3 regions of the Priestia sp. P5_B4 genome follow, and region 1 is predicted to be linked to each of the others. Evidence: riboswitches for the same ligand, from Rfam matches in the RefSeq annotation. Region 1 holds a riboswitch; each other region holds the start of a gene.

Region 1 (4,271 bases):
GTTTTCAAAAAACGTGGAATCTCGAGGACACATTCACCATTATGTATACGTCTGGAACAACAGGTCATCCAAAAGGAGTGCTGCAGACATATGGAAATCACTGGTGGAGTTCCGTTGGCTCAGCGCTTAATTTAGGATTAAATGAAAAAGACTGCTGGCTTATAGCAGTTCCTTTGTTTCATATTAGTGGCTTATCTATTTTAATGCGGAGCGTCTTTTACGGAATGAAAATCATTTTAGAAGAACGGTTTGAAGTAAGAGCAGTAAATGAAGCCATTGAAAACAAAGGGGTAACGATTATTTCGGTTGTTACTTCTATGCTGTCCAATATGCTTGATGAATTAGCTGAACGCAAGTATCCAAATACGTTTCGCTGTATGCTTTTAGGAGGAGGACCTGCACCGCTTACTATTTTAGAGGCTTGTGTGAATAAAGAAATTCCTGTTTATCAAACGTATGGAATGACAGAAACATCTTCACAGTTCGTTACGCTTTCACCTGAAGACAGTTTGCGAAAACTGGGATCAGCAGGTAAACCATTATTTCCATGTGCAATGAAAATTGTAGATGAAAAAGGAAATGAGACCAGCGAAGCAGGAGAAATCATTGTTAAAGGTCCAAATGTTACAAAAGGATACCTAAATAAACCTGAGGCTACTCAAAAAGCAATTCAACAAGGCTGGTTCTATACAGGAGATATCGGGAAAGTGGATGAAGAAGGCTTTCTATATGTGTTAGACAGACGTTCAGACCTTATTATTTCAGGTGGAGAAAATGTATATCCAGCTGAAATTGAAAATGTTTTGTTGAAGCATCCCGCTGTTAAAGAGGCCGGTGTAACGGGAGTAGCTGATGAAAAATGGGGACAAGTGCCAGCTGCATGTGTTGTTGTAAACGAAGACGTTTCAGATGAAGAATTATCTTTACACATTCAACAATTTTTAGCAAAGTACAAACTTCCAAAGTATTTCGTTCGAGTAGAGGAGCTGCCGCGAACGGCTTCTAATAAAATCATACGCCGGAAGCTATCATCGTTCATACAGAAAGGGAGCTAATCGATGATTATAAAAAAAGTACATCTTTATAAAATTGACATGAAGCTTCTTTCTCCTTTTTCAACAAGCTATGGTACGGTGCAGGATCGAGAATTGATTTTGCTTGAAGTAGAAGATGAACAAGGATTTACAGGGTGGGGAGAAGTCGTTGCTTTTTCATCTCCTTGGTATACGGAAGAAACGATTCAGACGTGTTTTCATATGTTAGACGATTTTTTAATTCCCTCGCTTCTTCATAAGCAGCTTCAAAAACCAGAGGATGTTCAAAAGCTATTCAAACCTCTAAAGCGAAATAACATGGCTAAAGCAGCTTTGGACTGTGCTGTATGGGATTTGTATGCAAAGCGGCAAAATAAGCCGTTATCTGAAGTAATTGGCGGAGTAAGGCCTGCTGTAGAAGCTGGAGTGGTAGTTGGCTTAAATGACATTTCCGTAATGAAAGAACAAATAAAGACTTACATGAAAGATGGCTATAAGCGCTTTAAAGTGAAAATTAAGCCGGGTGCTGACTATGAGCTACTGAAACAAATTCGAGATGAATTTCCAAGCATTCCTCTTATGGCTGATGCCAATTCAGCTTATACGTTAAGCGATAGGGATTCATTGAAGAAACTAGATGAATTGAATTTAATGATGATCGAACAGCCGTTAAGTTCTGATGATATCCTTGATCATCGATTGTTACAAAAGCAAATAAAGACGCCGATTTGCTTAGATGAAAGTATTGTGAGCTATGAAGATGCACGTCATGCAATCGAACAAGAAAGCTGTAAGATTATCAATGTGAAAATCGGGCGAGTTGGCGGAATGTCCGTAGCAAAGCAAATTCATAATTTATGCGCCCAGCATGGTGTAAAACTTTGGGTTGGAGGAATGTTAGAAGCAGGGATTTCACGAGCTCATAACATTGCCCTTGCCACACTGCCTTCTTTCACGATACCAGGTGATATTTCTGCGTCGTCTCGCTATTGGGAAAAAGATATTATTAAGCCCGAAGTAGAGGTAGAAGCTGGAGTAATAAAGGTGAAGGGAAAACCGGGGATAGGATACGATATTGATAAAGAGTTTATCAAAACAATCACAGCATTTGAAAAAGAATACAAATAATTAACAACCGTTTTTTGATGAAAAACGGTTTTTTTTATTGAGGTTGTCAATGTTTAGTAGAAAAATAGGACAAATTTTTTAAAAAGAGCACATTGTTCCATCAAGCGTGTCAAAACATGTTATGATGGAATAGTTTGATGAAAAAAGTCGAAGAGTTTTATCGTAAAAAACAAAATTATTTTTGAAAATAGGTTGATAGTTTTCTAAGTTGTCCTATATAATGTGTTTATAACATAACACAATATGTTGTTTTGAAATCCATAATAAAATACTATATTTTGTGTTTTCCAGTGAAAAAGGTGTCTGATAAAAAGACTTAAAAGGGAATTTGGTGAAAATCCAAAGCTGTCCCCGCAACTGTGAATGCTGATGAAATAAGGAAATCCACTGTGAGTAAACATCATGGGAAGGCCTTAAAGTAAAAAGAAGCATAAGTCAGGAGACCTGCCTTTTTTATGTCGTTTTATCTTCTTCGGGAGGTGAGAGGGTAGAGCGAGGATTGAGAAAAGACTTAGTGTCTTCTTCTATCTTCGTTCTATTCGCTCACCGAGGTACGGTGAGCGATTTTTTATTTTGAAGTGAAGAGAGGAGCCATATTTATGGTGAATACATTAAAGCCTACAATTCTACATGAATTAACTGCATATATTGAACGTTTAAAAAAAGAATTTACGCAGCTTGATTTTTCTTTGTATGAGGAAAAGGTTATTCAAACTGTTACAGTAAAGGAAAATATGACGGACGAAAAGGTTGCAAACGTCCTAATTTTGGCAGCCTTAGAGCGTATTTCAATGGAAGAACCCGATTGGACATACGTAGCGGCAGACGTCTACTTAAACGAACTATATCGAAAAGCAGCGGACAACCGAGGTTACGATAAAAAAGAGAAGTACGGTTCGTTTTATCAGCTTATTCAAGAACTAACAAAAATCGGCATTTATAATAAGCAGCTATTAAAAACATATACAGAAGAAGAAATTAATGAAATTGCTTCAGTCATTATTCCTGAACGCGATCGTTTATTTACATACATTGGATTGTTGACATTAGCAGATCGCTATTTAGCGACATCACATGATAAGCGCGTATACGAATTACCGCAAGAACGTTTTCTTATCATTGCTATGACGCTGATGTCTCAAGAAAAGAAAGAAAATCGAACAGCATTAGTAAAAGAAGCGTATTGGGCGCTTTCTAGTCTATATATGACGGTTGCCACACCAACACTTTCAAACGCAGGAAAGAGCTACGGACAGCTATCTAGCTGCTTTATTGATACGATTGATGACAGCTTACGCGGTATTTATGATAGCAATACAGATTTGGCCACGCTTAGTAAAAATGGAGGCGGAATTGGTGTCTACCTCGGTCATATTAGAAGCCGAGGAAGTGATATAAAAGGTTTTAAAGGCGTATCATCAGGAACAATTCCATGGATGAAACAGCTAAATAATACGGCTGTAAGTGTCGATCAGCTAGGTCAACGACAAGGAGCTATTGCCGTATATTTAGACGTATGGCACAAAGACATCTTTTCATTCTTAGACGCGCGTTTGAACAATGGTGACGAACGTCAGCGCACGCATGATTTATTCACTGGCGTATGTTTGCCAGATTTGTTTATGGAAAAAGTAGAGGCACGTGAAGACTGGCACTTATTCGATCCTCACGAAGTTCGTACGCTGATGGGCTACTCGTTAGAAGATTTTTATGATGAAGAAGAAGGCAGCGGTTCGTTCCGCACTCGTTACGCTGAGTGTGTAAATAATGAACAGCTTTCAAGAGAAACAGTACCAGCTATTGAAATCTTCAAGCGCATTATGCTTTCCCAGCTTGAAACCGGAACGCCTTATATGTTTTATCGTGATACGGTTAACCGAGCTAATCAAAACCGCCACGAGGGCATGATCTACTGCAGCAACTTATGTACAGAAATTACGCAAAATCAAAGCACAACGGTCGTAACAGAGGAAATTACAGAAGACGGAAAAATTATTATTACAAAGAATCCGGGCGATTTTGTTGTATGTAATCTTTCTTCTATCAACTTAGCGAGAGCCGTAACTGAAGATGTGCTTGAACGTTTAATTCCAATTCAAGTACGCATGC
Region 2 (4,271 bases), on a different contig from region 1:
GACAGCTGCAAAAAAAGCAGCGCCTTTCGCTTGAACATAATATTCATTAAAATGAAGCAAATCCACAGGAAGCTGATTTTTTTCCATCATAGGAAATAGCTCATTCCGCATATTCATGACAAACTGAATCACTTCAGCATCCTTTTCTTTTACTTCTTTAATTTGATACATTTGTACTTCTTGCACGTTTACTGTCACATCCTTTTATCTATCATTGTATACTTTCTCTTTTTTCTATAGGAACAACACAATATTGACTATGGCGTTACGTCTAAATGCTGAGTCAGCATATAATACTCGCTTGGATTTGTGGTCCAGTTTTTCACCTTTTGATTATAAGCAACAACAATGTTTGGATGTACAATCGATGACGTCAGCATTTCCGCATTAATCAAAGCGGTTGCTTGCTTAGCTAACTGATCTCGCTTTGCTTCATCTACGGTTAAATTTAACTGCTGAATCATTTTTGTTAGCTTATCATCATCAATCCGGCTGGCATTTAAACCACCGCCCGGCAAATAGTTCGTACTTAAATAATAGCTTGCATCTCCTCTAGGTGCAGTGATAAGACTGTACAGTGCTAAATCCCAATCGTCTTTTGCCATTACATATTCATCGCTGTCCTCAACGAGATGAATCTTAATAGTAATTCCTAACTCTTTCGCATTAGACTGTATAAGCTGAGCAATCAAAGGAAGTTCTGGCAGAGAGCTGTATGTGACAAGAGAGAGCGATAATGGCTTTCCATTTTTGATTGTTTTGCCATTTTTAATTTGATAGCCTGCTTTCTCTAAATATTCTTTAGCAGATGGCATACCTCTTTGCTCATTAGCATTATTATCAGCAAAAGGAAATTGGGGTAAAAATGGACCTCGAGCTGCTGCCGCTTGATTGTTCATGATGCTGCTGACAATTTCTTTTCGGTTCAGTAAGGTATCGATAGCTTTTCTTACATTTTCGTCTTTTAATGCGTCATTGGTTTGATTATAAAGTAATAAATGTGTACGCACACTGGGTACTCCACTTACCTTAAAAGACGGATCTGTTTGTAAAGTGCCCAAACTTTCTAAAGGCGGGCGATAAATAATATCGGCTGTTCCGGACTGAAGAGCCGCAACTCGCGCATTAGCATCTTCGTTAAATGCAAAGGTCGCATTTTTCAATTTTACTTTCCCATTCCAATAATGTTCATATCTTTCTAACTTCACTTGATTTCCTTGGTCGAAAGTCAAAACTTGAAATGGACCTGTGCCAATAGGCTTCTTAGCTATATTAGAAACATCAACATCTATAATAGCTGTGTTTGGATGCACTAACTCAGAAGGAAATTTAGGCATTGGTTCTTTTAATGTAATTGTCAGCGCATGACCGTTCGCTTTCATTTCTTTAATATTTAAAGCGTTTTTCATCGCATAACTTTGATCTATCGTTCTTTGAAGAGAAGACTTAACGGCATTTGCATCTAGCGCTTTACCATTTTGAAACGTAATATTCTTTCTTATCGTAAATGTCCACGTAAGACCGTTATCTTCCGTTTTCCACTTTTCAGCAAGCCAGGGCTTTATTTTTAAATCATTGCTGATTTTAACAAGCGTCTCCCCTACTCCCGCACGAACTGCTGTATAATTATCATCCGTATGAGGATCAAGCGTTGCAGATGTAAAATTAAATAAAAACGTCACACTTTTATCCGTTTTCTTTCTTTCTTTTATACTTATGCTCTCTTCATTAGGAGCGCAAGCAGTGAGGCAAAGTAACATAAGAAATATCATAGATACGAGTTTTTTATTATTTATCATTGATCTTTCCACCTTCTATTTTAATACACAAAAAAAGCACTTCTAAAAAGAAGTGCTTGTCTTCAAAACAAATTCAGATAAACGTATCCCTTGTTTATCTTATTTTTGATTCTGCCAAAACACMTCCCTATCCTCGTAGGTTATTGTGTGCTGCGATTTATGGCAGGTCTCCTGGCTTCAAGTCATTGCCTTATACCGCCTTCCCGTCTCTAAATAGACAGTGGCTTTTTGACATAAGGCTCCTTGTTACAGTGGCGGGACCGCTCCGGATTTGCACCGGATTCCCTTTTAAGGCAATTGAAAAACAATTGCCACCATAAAAACTGGTTATTTAATTTAGTAGCGTGCTCTTGAAACTCTAGAAGTAGAAGCTGATGGTGAAACATCTTCATCATCAAATCCAGTGGCAATAACGGTTACCATCATTTCGTCCTTTAAATCTTCATTAATCACGGACCCAAAAATCATATTTAAGTCCTGATCAGAAGCAGACGTGACAATATCTGCTGCTTCCTGTACTTCGTAAAGACTCAGGCTGCTGCCGCTCGTAATGTTCAACAGCACGCCTCTTGCTCCATCAATCGATGCATCTAGCAGCGGACTAGAAATCGCTTTTTTCGCTGCTTCAATTGCCCGGTCTGATCCAGAAGCTCGTCCGATACCCATAAGCGCAAATCCTTGATTAGACATGATTGTTTTTACATCAGCAAAGTCAAGGTTAATCAGCCCCGGAACAGCGATTAAATCTGAAATACCTTGAATACCTTGGCGAAGAACATTATCTGCTTCACGGAATGCTTCAAGCATAGGCGTCTTTTTATCGACAATTTCAAGCAAGCGGTCGTTTGGAATCACAATAAGAGTATCTACCGATTCATTCATTGCAGTAATACCGCCTACTGCTTGCTTCGTACGTTTATTTCCTTCAAACTTGAACGGGCGAGTGACTACTCCAATTGTTAAAGCATTTAGTTCACGGGCAATTTGGGCAATAACCGGAGCTGCTCCAGTACCGGTTCCTCCGCCCATGCCAGCTGTTACGAATACCATATCTGCGCCTTGCAGTACTTCTTGAATTTGTTCTCTGCTTTCTTCGGCTGCTTCTCTTCCCACTTCTGGATTAGCTCCTGCACCTAATCCTCGCGTTAAGGCCGCACCAATCTGCATTTTCACATCTGCTTTAGATAAGTTAAGCGCCTGAGCATCCGTATTAACGGCGATAAATTCTACTCCTTGTACACCGTGTTCAATCATACGGTTAACGGTGTTATTTCCTCCACCGCCGACCCCAATTACTTTAATTCGCACTAATGGCGATACATCTGCATCAAATCCAAACATTCTAAGTTCCTCCTCAATGATCAAAATTACTTTCTCTTATTATCCGAAAAAACACGTGAAGAACCTTTTACTCCTATGTTTAACGCGTAACTGTTCTTTTGTTTTACAGATTTTATACACTTCTCTTTTAACCTTTAAATCTTTACATCTTTATGTAAATTTATTGTTGTTCTAAAATTAGTACGCCGAACTCTTTTATGGTTTTTCCACTCAAAATGGCATATAAGCTTATTGTATCATTCATTTGACAGATGTCTGTATTTAATTTTGAGTAAGATGTGACTAAGAGAATAATATTTTTATAGACAAAATGAGAAAAAGCCCTTAGAAATAAGGGCTTCTCTAGATAATAAACCGTTTTATAATTTCCCAGTTAAGAATTGAGCCTCTCCCATGCCAAAGCTCCAGTCAGCATTACTGTTTTCAACAATCGAAATCATAATGTCGTTTGGCTGAATGCCGCAACTCTCTCCAAGCTCTTTTACAATTAATCTGTAAAGAGCTTGCTTTTGCTCTTCTGTTCGCTGTTTACTCGTTACACTTATAATAACCAAATCCTTGCTTCTCTCAAAGCCAAGACCTGTATCTTCAATAATCATTTCATGAGCAGGATGCTGATGTACAATTTGATAACGGTCGCGCTCCGGGACGCCAAAGGCTTCTAGCATCGCTCCGTGAGCAGCGTCTAGTAATGTTTTTAACTCTTTTTCATCTCTTCCTTCTATTACATCAAATCTAAGTAATGGCATACTAAGTAACCTCCAGCTTTTTGTCTAATATATTATTGCCTCATCATATCACAACTATCATTTGTAAAAAAAAGATATGCTATTCACAATGGGCTCTCTAGTGAAAGAGACCTCAAATGCTTCAATAAAAGCTCAACTTAACAAAAAGAAATGAGCAGTATAACGGCTCATTTCATTAGTACAAAAACATTTATAATAAGAGCTAAAATACATACAGATACAATGGCAATGAGTACGTTCATCACAAGGTTTTGCGAGGATGTTTTGGCTTGTTTTTTCATATCAGCCCGACTCATCTGTTGCTTTTCATGATCACTTTTAGACATCACGTAGCCTCTCCTATTCATCAAAATGTCAGCAGTGTGTAAATGATTTTTGAGAA
Region 3 (4,271 bases), on a different contig from region 1:
CAGACCCAGATCTTATCTTTTTAGATGAACCAACTTCTGGAGTAGATGTTGAATCTGCTCTTCACATTCATGAACTAATAAGAGAACTCCAAAATCAAGGCAAGACAATTTTTATGACGTCTCATAATTTAAATGAAGTTGAGAAGATTTGTACACGTGTAGCGATTATGAAAAATGGGGTCATTTTAATAGAAGGTACAATGGAAGAGCTGCGCTTTCAATATCAAGCGAAAAAAACGGTGATGATTAAACATGATCCCTACCCAAGCAGTCATAAAGAATATATTCAACAGTTTTTCCGTACGTTGAGTCCCGAAGTTGAATACCATCACATGTACACAAAAGTGATGCTTCAAAAAGAAAGAAATATTCCTCTTATTATTCGCGAATTGATTCAATGCGGCATCGACATTTATCAAGTTCACGTCGAAGAACCTTCTTTAGAGGAAATCTTTTTGCAAAAAAATATTGTGGATCACTCACAGGTGAGTTAATGGGCGAAAGTCCGTTGGTTTACTACTCAGTCTGAATACATTATTTATAAATACCAGTTAGGAAGCTTCTGACAAAAACATGTTCATTTTCTCAAGAAACTGATAAGATAGCTAATGACATTTAAAAATAAGAAAGGATTTCGATTATGTTATCAGCTATTAATTCAGTAGATTATACCATCTTCCACGCGGTGAATCAGTATGCCTCACACGTAAAGCCTCTAGATTCGCTGATGGTATTCTTTGCAGATTATGCCCAGTATGTACTTATCGTTTTACTCGGCTTGTTTTTACTTATTAATAAAAACGGCAGCCGTGTTGTAGCATTTCAAGCTTTGTGTGCTTGTGCCACAGGAGTCATTATCAATAAAGTGATTAGTTTATTTGCTTATCGAGATCGTCCGTTTATCTCTCACCACGTGAATCAGCTTGTTGATCACGCCGCAAATTCTTCATTTCCAAGCGATCATGCTACATCTGCATTAGTTATCACTTTTACCATTTGGCTGCATTTCAAACGTTCAGGGCGCATGTGGGTTGTCATGGGCGTACTCATTGCCTTTTCACGCGTATGGGTTGGCGTTCATTATCCATTCGATGTGTTAACAGGAGCCGTTTTAGGCTGCGTGCTGGCGCTGTTTATTCATTATGTTATTTTTAATACGAAACTGATGAGGACCATTACCAACTTGTCTATCTTTCGAAAATCAGCTTATGACGAACAGTCTCAATATTATTAAGAAAAAGTCGCAAATACGCGGCTTTTTTTATTGGGAAATTTTTAATGTATTTAATACTTGTTTTTTAAAATTAAATTGCGTACAATTAAATAACGGAAACGATAAATAAAAAACTTTTAATAAAATTAATGAAAAAGAGGAGAGGTTTATACATGAAAGCTTTATATGAAACAACAGTCGTTAACACAGGTGGAAGAACAGGAGAAGTTCACTCTTTAGATAACATCTTTAACTTAGACGTTGCAACACCTCCAGCGCTTGGTGGAGAAGCAACAACAGCAACAAACCCAGAGCAGCTGTTTGCAGCTGGATACAGTGCTTGTTTCAACAGCGCGTTAGAATTTATGTTGAAAAAACATAACGTAGAAATCAAAAGCAGTGAAGTAAAAGCTACTGTTCAGCTGCTTCCTGATAAAGCTGATCAAGGAGTGAAAATTGGAGTAGCGCTTGAAGCACATATCGAAGGCTTAGATTTAGAAACAGCGAAAAAATATGTAGACCTAGCTCATTCATACTGTCCGTATTCAAAAGCAATCAGCGGCAACGTAGACGTAACGGTAGAAGTAGTTTAATTGCTTTAAAAAGCCCTGCTAAGCATGTAAAGCTTAGCAGGGCTTTTTTATTTGAATTTTCTCTATTCATTTGTAAGCGGTACTAGTATAATGAGGAAGAAAATGAATCATTCGCACAGTTTAGGTGCTCTTACATAGCGTAAGAGGTAACAGGGAATTGAGTGCAAATCTCGAGCGGTCCAGCCACTGTAAACAGGGAGTTTTCTATCTTATCGTCACTCAAAATGGGGAAGGCGGTAGAAAATGATGATCTCAAGCCAGGAGACCTACCTATTCTGTACACTTGACTCTTCTAGGAAAGAGGCGGTGTATCAAGGTACGCAGTGAGCAATTGCTGTTTATTTTCATATGCCGATACGTCCTCAATTTCTATAGAATTGAGGCTTTTTTACGTTTTATTTTAAAAAAAGGAGTGTAGGAAATGGAAGGTTTATCAGTTTTTTTACTTGTCTTTTTATTAGGAATCAGGCACGGATTGGATGCAGATCACTTAGCTTTTATTGATGGCCAGACCCGATATAATTGGAGAATGGGCAGCCGTTTTGCCCCGTGGGTTGGAACGCTGTTTTCACTAGGTCATGGAGGAATGGTGGCCGTCACGGCCGGGGTGCTGGGCGTGGTGATGAAGAATTTTACGTTTCCATCATATTTCGATCATTTTGCATCTTGGGTATCCATTATCTCTCTCTTTCTGATTGGAACATTAAACACATATCATTTGCTTCGAACTAAAAATAAAGAAGAAGAGTTTCAGCTGAGCGGATTAAAAGGGAAGTTTATTCCGAAAATCGCAAAAGGAACAACGAATCCTTTTTTAATTATTCTTGTAGGGGCATTGTTCGCTTTAGCAGCCGAAACGGTCAGTCAAACGGCCGTGTGGTCTCTAGCTGTAGGGAACGCAGGCAAGTATACGCCGCTTTTGTTGGGACTAGTGTTTATGTTTGGCATGATGCTTACAGATACAATCGATTCGATGATTGTACATAAAATGGTGAATGAATCGAGTAAATTTGGACAATCTGCTTCCCGCTTGATGGGCTGGGTTATTGTTGTCCTCGCGTATGGTGTGTCGTTCTATTTAGCATTCACTTTCTTTAACCCATGGGCCGAAGTAAACTTTGAAATGGTTGGCGTTATTCTGTTTATTTTTTTAGTGTCTATGTTTGTTTTTGTGAGTGTGAAGTCAAAAGGGAAAAATATTAAAATAAATGTCAATTAGTCAAACGAAAGCTTTAATCTGTTGAAGATTGAAGCTTTTTTGTATGAATTTGTTGAAGTTTATGGCTATTTTCGGTCGGTTATGAATAAGTTAAAGTATTATCTGTATTTAAAGGATGGAAAATTGTCTGAAAACCATTATAATTAAGGATAATTTAAGGTCGTTATGTGAAACGTAGAACATAGTTATACGTAAAATAAATAAAAGCATTTAATGCAAGCAGCAGGGGTTGTTTGGAGGAGGAATTGATTTGAGTCAGGTAATGGTAGAACAAAGCGTGTTTAGTTATTTAAAAGAACACGAACAAGATATGCTTGAAGATTTAATTGGATTTGTGAAAAAAGAATCACCGTCCTACAGTAAAGAGTTAGTAGATCAGTGTGGAATGTATTTAACGCAGCTGTTTCAAAAGCGGTTAGGGGTAGGGTACGAAATCATAGAAGAAAAAGAAGTAGGAAACCACTTGAAATTTACGATTGGAGAAGGAGAAAAGCAGCTTTTAATTATCGGTCATTTTGACACGGTATGGGAAAAGGGGAGGCTGAGTCTAAGAACGGAGGGAAACAAGCTGTATGGTCCGGGAATTTTAGACATGAAAGGCGGCATTGTACAATCTATATGGGCGATTAAAGCGATTCAAGAGCTTGGCTTATCGCTCGATAAAAAAATTGTGTTTTTCTGTAATTCGGATGAAGAGATTGGGTCAATTTCTTCTAAAAAATACATTGAAGAAGAAGCACAAAGAAGTGAAGCAGTGCTAGTAGCGGAACCAGCGGTGGCGGGTTCAGGTGCGTTAAAAACGTCGCGCAAAGGAGCGGGGATTTTCACCGTAAAAGTATGGGGACGAGCAGCACACGCGGGTAATCACCACAAAGAAGGAATCAATGCGATTGAAGAGCTGGCGCGCCAAGTGATTTTCTTGCAGGGCTTAACAGATTATGAAAAAGGTACAACGGTGAACGTTGGGACATTTACGGGAGGCAGCGGTACAAATGTAGTGCCGGAATATGCAGAAGCGCACGTGGATTTACGTGTTTCTACAGAAGAAGAAGCAAAACGCATGACGGATATTATTTTGAATTTAACACCCATTTTAAAAGGGATTAAGCTCGAAGTAACGGGAGGTATGAATCGTCCTCCGATGGTCAAGTCTAAACAAACGGAAGAGCTATTTGAATGCGCTCAGTCAATCGCGGCGAAACTGGGTATGAAATTGGAAGAAGCAGCTGTGGGCGGCGGAAGTGAT

What was found. A riboswitch is a leader RNA that binds a small molecule or an ion and turns the genes downstream of it on or off. The one in region 1 is predicted to bind cobalamin.
Region 2: linked by a shared signal. The riboswitch ahead of nikA (nickel ABC transporter substrate-binding protein) and the one ahead of AC1DRF_RS00785 (ribonucleoside-diphosphate reductase subunit alpha) in region 1 are both predicted to bind cobalamin.
Region 3: linked by a shared signal. The riboswitch ahead of AC1DRF_RS00290 (HoxN/HupN/NixA family nickel/cobalt transporter) and the one ahead of AC1DRF_RS00785 (ribonucleoside-diphosphate reductase subunit alpha) in region 1 are both predicted to bind cobalamin.

The regions. Positions count from the first base shown of each region.
Region 1 is NZ_JBFULJ010000002.1:43,418-47,688, reverse strand. It holds gene AC1DRF_RS00795 (o-succinylbenzoate--CoA ligase) at 1-1,055, shown strand, start outside; gene menC (o-succinylbenzoate synthase) at 1,059-2,162, shown strand; cobalamin riboswitch at 2,443-2,628, shown strand; gene AC1DRF_RS00785 (ribonucleoside-diphosphate reductase subunit alpha) at 2,762-4,271, shown strand, end outside.
Region 2 is NZ_JBFULJ010000019.1:7,775-12,045, forward strand. It holds gene AC1DRF_RS04410 (GNAT family N-acetyltransferase) at 1-198, opposite strand, end outside; gene nikA (nickel ABC transporter substrate-binding protein) at 258-1,799, opposite strand; cobalamin riboswitch at 1,944-2,133, opposite strand; gene ftsZ (cell division protein FtsZ) at 2,136-3,140, opposite strand; gene AC1DRF_RS04425 (tautomerase family protein) at 3,500-3,889, opposite strand; gene AC1DRF_RS04430 (hypothetical protein) at 4,057-4,215, opposite strand.
Region 3 is NZ_JBFULJ010000001.1:60,289-64,559, forward strand. It holds gene AC1DRF_RS00275 (ABC transporter ATP-binding protein) at 1-494, shown strand, start outside; gene AC1DRF_RS00280 (undecaprenyl-diphosphatase) at 641-1,234, shown strand; gene AC1DRF_RS00285 (organic hydroperoxide resistance protein) at 1,387-1,806, shown strand; cobalamin riboswitch at 1,912-2,094, shown strand; gene AC1DRF_RS00290 (HoxN/HupN/NixA family nickel/cobalt transporter) at 2,228-3,025, shown strand; gene AC1DRF_RS00295 (M20 family metallopeptidase) at 3,255-4,271, shown strand, end outside.